One region of the Curtobacterium pomorum genome, then DNA from elsewhere that is predicted to be linked to it. Evidence: predicted binding sites of a transcription regulator. Region 1 holds the regulator's gene; each other region holds the start of a gene.

Region 1 (2,267 bases):
AGGGGCTGTCGGCCTGTGGCCCGGCGTCGTACCGGCGCCGCTGCTCGGGGTCGCTCAGGACGTCGTACGCGTGCGTGACGTCCTTGAACCGCTCGGCGGCCTCGGGGGCCGGGTTCACGTCCGGGTGGAGCTCACGCGCCAGGCGGCGGTAGGCCTTCTTGATGTCGGCATCGGAGGCGTCTCGCTGGACGCCGAGGACGTCGTAGTGGTCTGCCACGTATCCCTCAGTCGGTTGTGTTCGGTCGGTCGGTCGGTGTTGCAGTCGATCAGTGTTCGCCCAGGAGCTTGGACAGGTACCGTGCGACGGCCCGGACGGCCGCCATGTTCGTGCCGTAGTCCATCCGGGTCGGTCCGAGGACGCCCAGGCGTGCCACCTCGCCGCCACCGGCGAGGTACCCGCCGGCGACGATGCTCGTCGCGTCGAGCCCGTACTCGGCGTTCTCGACGCCGATGCTGGCCGCCACCGCGATGTCGTCCACCTGCATCTCCCCGAACAACCGGAGCAGGGTGACTTGTTCCTCGATCGCTTCGAGCACCGGGAAGAGGCCGCCGGAGAAGTCCTGCTCGCTCTTCGCCAGGTTCGCGGCGCCGGCCATCAGCAGGCGGTCCTGTCGGTTCGCCGCGACCTGCTCGATGAGGGTCGCCACGACGACCCCGCCGAGCGTCTGGGCCTCGGGGCGGAGCTGTTGCGGCACCGCACGGAGCGCGGTGGGCACGTCCTGCAGCAGGAGCCCCACGGCCGCACCGTTCAGCACGGTGCGGAGTTCGGTCAGCAGCGGCTCGTCGAGCGCGACGTCGGTCTCGACGACGCGCTGCTCGACCCGGGCGGTGTCGGTGATGAGCACCACCATCAGCCGGGCATCGCCGAGTCGCACGAGTTCGACGTGCTGCACCCGGGCGCGCACCATCGACGGGTACTGCACGAGGGCGACCTGGTTCGTGAGCTGACTGAGCAGGCGCACGGTGCGGCCGAGGACCTCGTCGAGGTCGTTCGGGGCGCCGAGGAAGGTCTCGATGGCGTGCCGCTGGGCGCTCGTCAGCGGCCGGGCCGCGGCCAGGTGGTCGACGAAGAGGCGGTAGCCCTTGTCGGTCGGCACGCGACCGGACGAGGTGTGCGGGGCGACGATGAGCTGCTCGTCCTCGAGCAGGGCCATGTCGTTGCGGATCGTGGCGGCACTGACACCGAAGGCGTGCCGCTCGACGATCGTCTTCGAGCCGACCGGTTCGCGGGACGCCACGTAGTCGCGCACGATCGCCTTCAGGACCTCGAGGCTGCGTTCACTGACCACGAGCGCTCCTTCCTGGTCGATCTGGCACTCGGACGTGTCGACTGCTGATCCTACGCCCGCGTGACTGCACCCCCGATACGCTTCCGGCATGACCTACGGACAGCAGCCCGGTGGCCCGCAGAACCCGAACGGGCCCCAGTACCCGAGCGGGTACACGCCGCCGCAGCCGATGAGCCCGGAGGACCAGCGCCTCTGGGCAACGCTCACGCACATCGGCGGGATCTTCTTCACCGTCGTCGCGCCGCTCGTGGCGTACCTGGTCCTCCGCGATCGCGGCGGCTTCATCCGCGAGCACACCCGGGTCGCCCTGAACTTCCACATCACGATGGCGATCGCGTACTTCGTCGGTTCGCTCACATCAGTGTTCGGCGTTGGGTTCCTGATCATCCTCGCCGCTGCGATCGTTTCGCTGATCTTCGGCATCATGGCGGCCGTCGCGGCGAACCAGGGCCAGTTCTACCGCTACCCCCTGTCGATCGAGTTCATCAAGCAGTAGGGCCGGCAGGCGACCGGCGGACGCCGGTCAGTCGAGCAGTTCCCGCACGACCGCGTCGGCGAGCAGGCGACCCTGCAGGGTCAGGTCGATCCGTCCCCGCACCGCGGCCGACCCGTCCACGAGACCCCGTGCGATGAGTCCCGCGACCCGGCCACGGGCCTCCTGGCGGATCTCGCTCGTCGCGAGCTCCCCGCGGACGCGGGCGGCGAGGAGCAGCCGCTCGACGTACCGGGTCTCGTCGTCGATGGTCTCGCGGCCGGCGGCCGGCGACTCGCCGGACAGCACCCGGTTCGCGTACGCGGCCGGGTGCTTGACGTTCCACCAGCGCGTGCCGGCGACGGCGGAGTGCGCGCCGGGGCCGACGCCCCACCAGTCGTGGCCCTTCCAGTAGGACAGGTTGTGCCGACTCGCGTGCGCGTCACCGCGCGCCCAGTTCGACACCTCGTACCAGGAGTAGCCGGCGTCACCGAGCACCTGGTCGG
Region 2 (2,267 bases), 1.9 Mb from region 1:
GTGACCCGGCCGGTCCCGCGCAGCCGCAGCCGTTTGCGGAACTGCGCCGGATCGACGTCGACGCCGCGCTTCTTGATCTCCACGGTGCCGATGCCGTCCGCGGCGAGCCGGGCCGACAGGCGCTTCACGTCGAGCGGCATGGTGTCGAGCACCCGGAAGCCCTGGGCGAACGGCGTCGTCACGGCACGGTCCGAGGTCACGTACGCGATCCCGTCGGAGACCATGTGGCCGTCGAGGGCGCGTGCCAGGTCGCCGATGAGCCGTGCGCGGATGACGGCGCCGTCCGGCTCGTACAGGTAGGCGCCGAGCGGGCCCACCTCGGCGTCCTCGGCGTCGGCCGGGCCGGTCATCTCGGCGATGCCGTGCGCACCGATCACGGTGGCCGCTCGGCGGATCCCCGGCCGGGCGAGGGGCCCGAACCACAGCGCGAGCTCGACGACCTCGCGGTCGACGGAGGTCCACTGCGCCTCGGCAGTGTCGGGGATCAGGTCGCGGTCGATGCCGGGCCCGAGCTTCACGCCCGTCGGGGTGCTCGTCGCGGCGGCGAACACGGTGTCCAGGGACGGCGACCAGTCGTCGGGGTCGGCCAGGCGACGGGTGTCCGAGTGGCCGGAGGTCCGACGTGCGGGGTCCATCCAGATGCCGTCGACGCGGGAGACGTCGAACGCGGCCGCGTCGCCCAGTTCGACCCGTGCGTTCGGCCACACCGCGAGGTTGTGCGTCGCGACCGCAGCGGTGACCTCGTCGCGGTCCACCGCGGTGACGTCGAGGTCGAGCGCGGCCATCGCCATCGCGTCGCCGCCGATACCGCAGCCGAGGTCGGCGACACGCGTGAGCCCGGCCGCGGCGAAGCGCCCGGCGTGCTGTGCGGCGACCTGCAAGCGGGTCGCCTGCTCGAGTCCGGCCTCGGTGAAGAGCATGCGGGCGGCGAAGTCGCCGAACTTGCCACGGGCCTTCTGCCGGAGCTTCGCCTGGGTCAGGACCGCCGAGACGAGCTGCGGGTCGTGGCCTTCGGACCGCAGCCGGGACACCACCCGGACGATCTCGCCGCCGTCCGAGACGCCGGGGGTACGGTCGAGCAGGGCCATCCCGTCAGGGGTCAGCAGTGCGGCGAGTTCGGCGGCTTCCATGTCCCGATCCTCCCAGGTGCTGGATGTTCCCCTGATGTGCTGGCACTCGGATTGACCGAGTGCCAGTGTCCCCCTAGAGTTGGCGTTGGCACTCTCCTGTGCGTAGTGCCAACCCGGTTTTCATCTGTACCGAGTCCGTACCGAGAAAGAAGAGGTCACCGTGGCCGTCAGCATCAAGCCGCTCGAGGATCGCATCGTCATCCGCCAGGTCGAGGCGGAGCAGACCACCGCATCCGGTCTGGTCATCCCCGACACCGCGAAGGAGAAGCCCCAGGAGGGCGAGGTCGTCGCCGTGGGTCCGGGTCGCATCGACGACAACGGCAACCGCGTCCCGCTCGACGTCGCCGTGGGTGACAAGGTCATCTACTCCAAGTACGGCGGAACCGAGGTCAAGTACTCGGGCGAGGACCTGCTGGTCCTGTCGGCCCGTGACGTCCTCGCGGTCGTCGTCAACTGAGTCCAGTACTCCTCTCGGACGCCCCGTTCGGCCTGTCGGCCGGCGGGGCGTCCGTGCGTTCGGGGCGACCGGGAGGCCCGTGGTCCGACCGGCGAGTCAGCGGTCGTTCCTAGGATGGTTCCGTGAGTGAACCGAGTCCGGCGCGACCCGTCCGCAGCGAGGCATCCGTCGGCGTGGTGCAGGCGATCATCGCGTACGGGCTCTGGGGCCTCATGCCCCTGCTCTTCGCGGCGATGGCCCCGGCCGGCGCGTTCGAGATCGTCGCCTGGCGCATCGTCTTCGGGCTGGTGTTCTGCGCGGTGGCGATCGCCGTCACCCGCTCGTGGCTCCGCACCCGCACCCTGATGGCGCAGCGGCGGGTGATGGCCGTGATGGGCCTGGCCGCGGTCCTCATCCTGGTGAACTGGACCGTGTACGTCCTGGCGACCACCACCGGCCACACCGTCGAGGCGGCACTCGGGTACTTCATCAACCCCCTGGTCACGATCGCACTCGGCGTCGTGGTCCTGCGCGAACGGCTTCGGCCGGCGCAGTGGGCGGCCGTCGGCATCAGTGTCGTGGCAGTCGTCGTGATCGCCGTCGGCTACGGCCAGGTGCCGTGGATCTCGCTGGTGCTCGCGTGTTCCTTCGGCCTCTACGGGCTGGTGAAGAAGCGCGTCGGTGGCACGGTCGACGCGCTG
Region 3 (2,267 bases), 1.7 Mb from region 1:
AGTCGGTCGCCTCGATCTCGGAGCGGATCTGACGGACACGGCCGGCGATCTGCTCGGCGTCGCCGGCACCCTCGACGATCGTGGTCTCGTCCTTGGTGATGACGACCTTGCGGGCACGACCGAGCAGGTCGAGCGTCGCGTTCTCGAGCTTGAGGCCGACCTCTTCCGAGATGACCTGGCCACCGGTCAGGATCGCGATGTCCTGCAGCATGGCCTTGCGACGGTCGCCGAAGCCCGGGGCCTTGACGGCGACGGACTTGAAGATGCCGCGGATCTTGTTCACGACGAGCGTGGCCAGGGCCTCGCCGTCGACGTCCTCGGCGATGATCAGGAGCTGCTTGCCCGCCTGGATCACCTTGTCGACGACCGGCAGGAGGTCCTTGATGTTCGAGATCTTCGAGTTGACGATCAGGATGTAGGCGTCCTCGAAGACGGCTTCCTGACGCTCGGGGTCGGTGACGAAGTACTGCGACAGGTAGCCCTTGTCGAAGCGCATGCCCTCGGTCAGCTCGAGCTCGGTGCCGAAGGTGTTCGACTCCTCGACGGTGACGACACCTTCCTTGCCGACCTTGTCGATGGCCTCGGCGATGAGCGCGCCGATGGTCGGGTCTGCAGCCGAGATCGACGCGGTCGCGGCGATCTGGTCCTTGGTCTCGATGTCCTTCGCGTTGGCGAGGAGCTGGTCGGAGACGGCGGAGACGGCCTTCTCGATGCCGCGCTTGAGCGACACGGGGTCGGCGCCGGCGGCGACGTTGCGGAGGCCCTCGCGGACGAGTGCCTGGGCGAGGACGGTCGCGGTGGTCGTACCGTCACCGGCGACGTCGTCGGTCTTCTTGGCGACCTCCTTGACGAGCTCCGCACCGATCTTCTCGTACGGGTCGTCGAGCTCGATCTCCTTGGCGATGGAGACACCGTCGTTCGTGATCGTGGGGGCGCCCCACTTCTTCTCGAGGACGACGTTGCGGCCGCGCGGGCCGAGCGTCACCTTCACGGCGTCGGCCAGCTGGTTCAGGCCGCGCTCGAGGCCACGGCGGGCCTCCTCGTCGAAAGCAATGATCTTAGCCATGTGAGTTCTCGTCCCTCCCGGACGTCGTGGGGTCGTGCTGGCACTCAACGTGAGCGAGTGCCAACGCCGATTCTGGCACTCGCCCGGTGCGAGTGCAACACGATCTGGAGGCTCGTCAGGTCTTCCCAGCACACGTTGCGCCAACAGCGCACCCCGACCACCGCCGCGGGCCGCCCGCCACGCACGCCGAGCGGCGCGGGCCACGCACGACGAACGCGCCGCCCCTGACGGGACGGCGCGTTCACGATGCGTGTCGTGTGGTCAGGCCGGTCGGACTGCCTCCGCCTGCGGGCCCTTCGACCCGGTGCCGACGTCGAACACCACTGCCTGGCCCTCCTCGAGGACCTTGTAACCCGACATGTCGATGGCCGAGTAGTGCACGAACACGTCCTGGCCTCCTCCATCGACGGTGATGAAGCCGAAGCCCTTTTCAGCGTTGAACCACTTCACGGTTCCGTTGGCCATGATCTCTTGCTCCCTGGTACTGCTGTGCGAACGACGTGTTCGTCGTCTGCAAGGGACTCTGCTGGAAGCACGCCGATCAGGCAAGAGGTGTGACGTTGTTTCACGTCGTTTCCGACAGAAATCAACGTGCCCGAAACACGACCGTCACAAATGCGGGCGGAACGGGCCCGCGGAATGCGGATCAGCCGGTGTAGTCGGCCCCGAGCACGACGCTCACATCGGCGTTCGGGAACGCTGCCGACTGCTGCACGGCGGTGACCCCGAGCTGCTTCGCGATGCCCTGCGCGACCGCAGCCTGCGCGGCCTGCTGGTAGTACACGATCGTCGACGTCGACCCGGTCGTGCCGGCGTCCCCGGTCGAGGCGACCTGCCAGCCGGCACCGGTCAGCGTGGCGCTCGCGCGGGCGGCGAGGCCGGAGGTGGTCGTGCCGTTCAGGACGACGACGGTGGTCGTCCCCTGCTGCGCCGGCGTGGCCGCGGCCGCTCCGGACCCGGCATCCGCACCGGCCGACGAGGAGGCCGAGGGCTTCGAGGTGGCGGACGCGGACGGCTTCGACGTGGCCGACGAGCTCGTCGACGCCGAGGGCGAGTCCGACCCGCTGAACGAGTAGCTGCCGTTCAGGAGTGCGAGGACGAGCACGCCGATGCCGACGAGCACGCCGGTGGCGAGTGCCGCCCAGGCGAACGCGATCCAGCCACGGCCGCGGCGCTGGGCACCGCGGTGTGCGCCGACCCG

The links. Region 1 encodes HrcA, which represses chaperone genes, less so after heat shock. Its sites were predicted from a motif close to TTNGCACTCGNNNNNNNCGAGTGCNAA; they were not measured.
Region 2: the regulator HrcA is predicted to act here: its motif matches at 1,170-1,196, upstream of groES (co-chaperone GroES).
Region 3: the regulator HrcA is predicted to act here: its motif matches at 1,104-1,130, upstream of groL (chaperonin GroEL).

The regions. Positions count from the first base shown of each region.
Region 1 is NZ_CP172409.1:1,746,175-1,748,441, reverse strand. It holds gene dnaJ (molecular chaperone DnaJ) at 1-217, opposite strand, end outside; gene hrcA (heat-inducible transcriptional repressor HrcA) at 267-1,289, opposite strand; gene ACGH48_RS08375 (DUF4870 domain-containing protein) at 1,378-1,785, shown strand; gene hemW (radical SAM family heme chaperone HemW) at 1,813-2,267, opposite strand, start outside.
Region 2 is NZ_CP172409.1:3,626,912-3,629,178, reverse strand. It holds gene ACGH48_RS17355 (class I SAM-dependent methyltransferase) at 1-1,130, opposite strand, end outside; gene groES (co-chaperone GroES) at 1,291-1,587, shown strand; gene rarD (EamA family transporter RarD) at 1,710-2,267, shown strand, end outside.
Region 3 is NZ_CP172409.1:3,457,010-3,459,276, forward strand. It holds gene groL (chaperonin GroEL) at 1-1,066, opposite strand, end outside; gene ACGH48_RS16545 (cold-shock protein) at 1,328-1,531, opposite strand; gene ACGH48_RS16550 (LytR C-terminal domain-containing protein) at 1,713-2,267, opposite strand, start outside.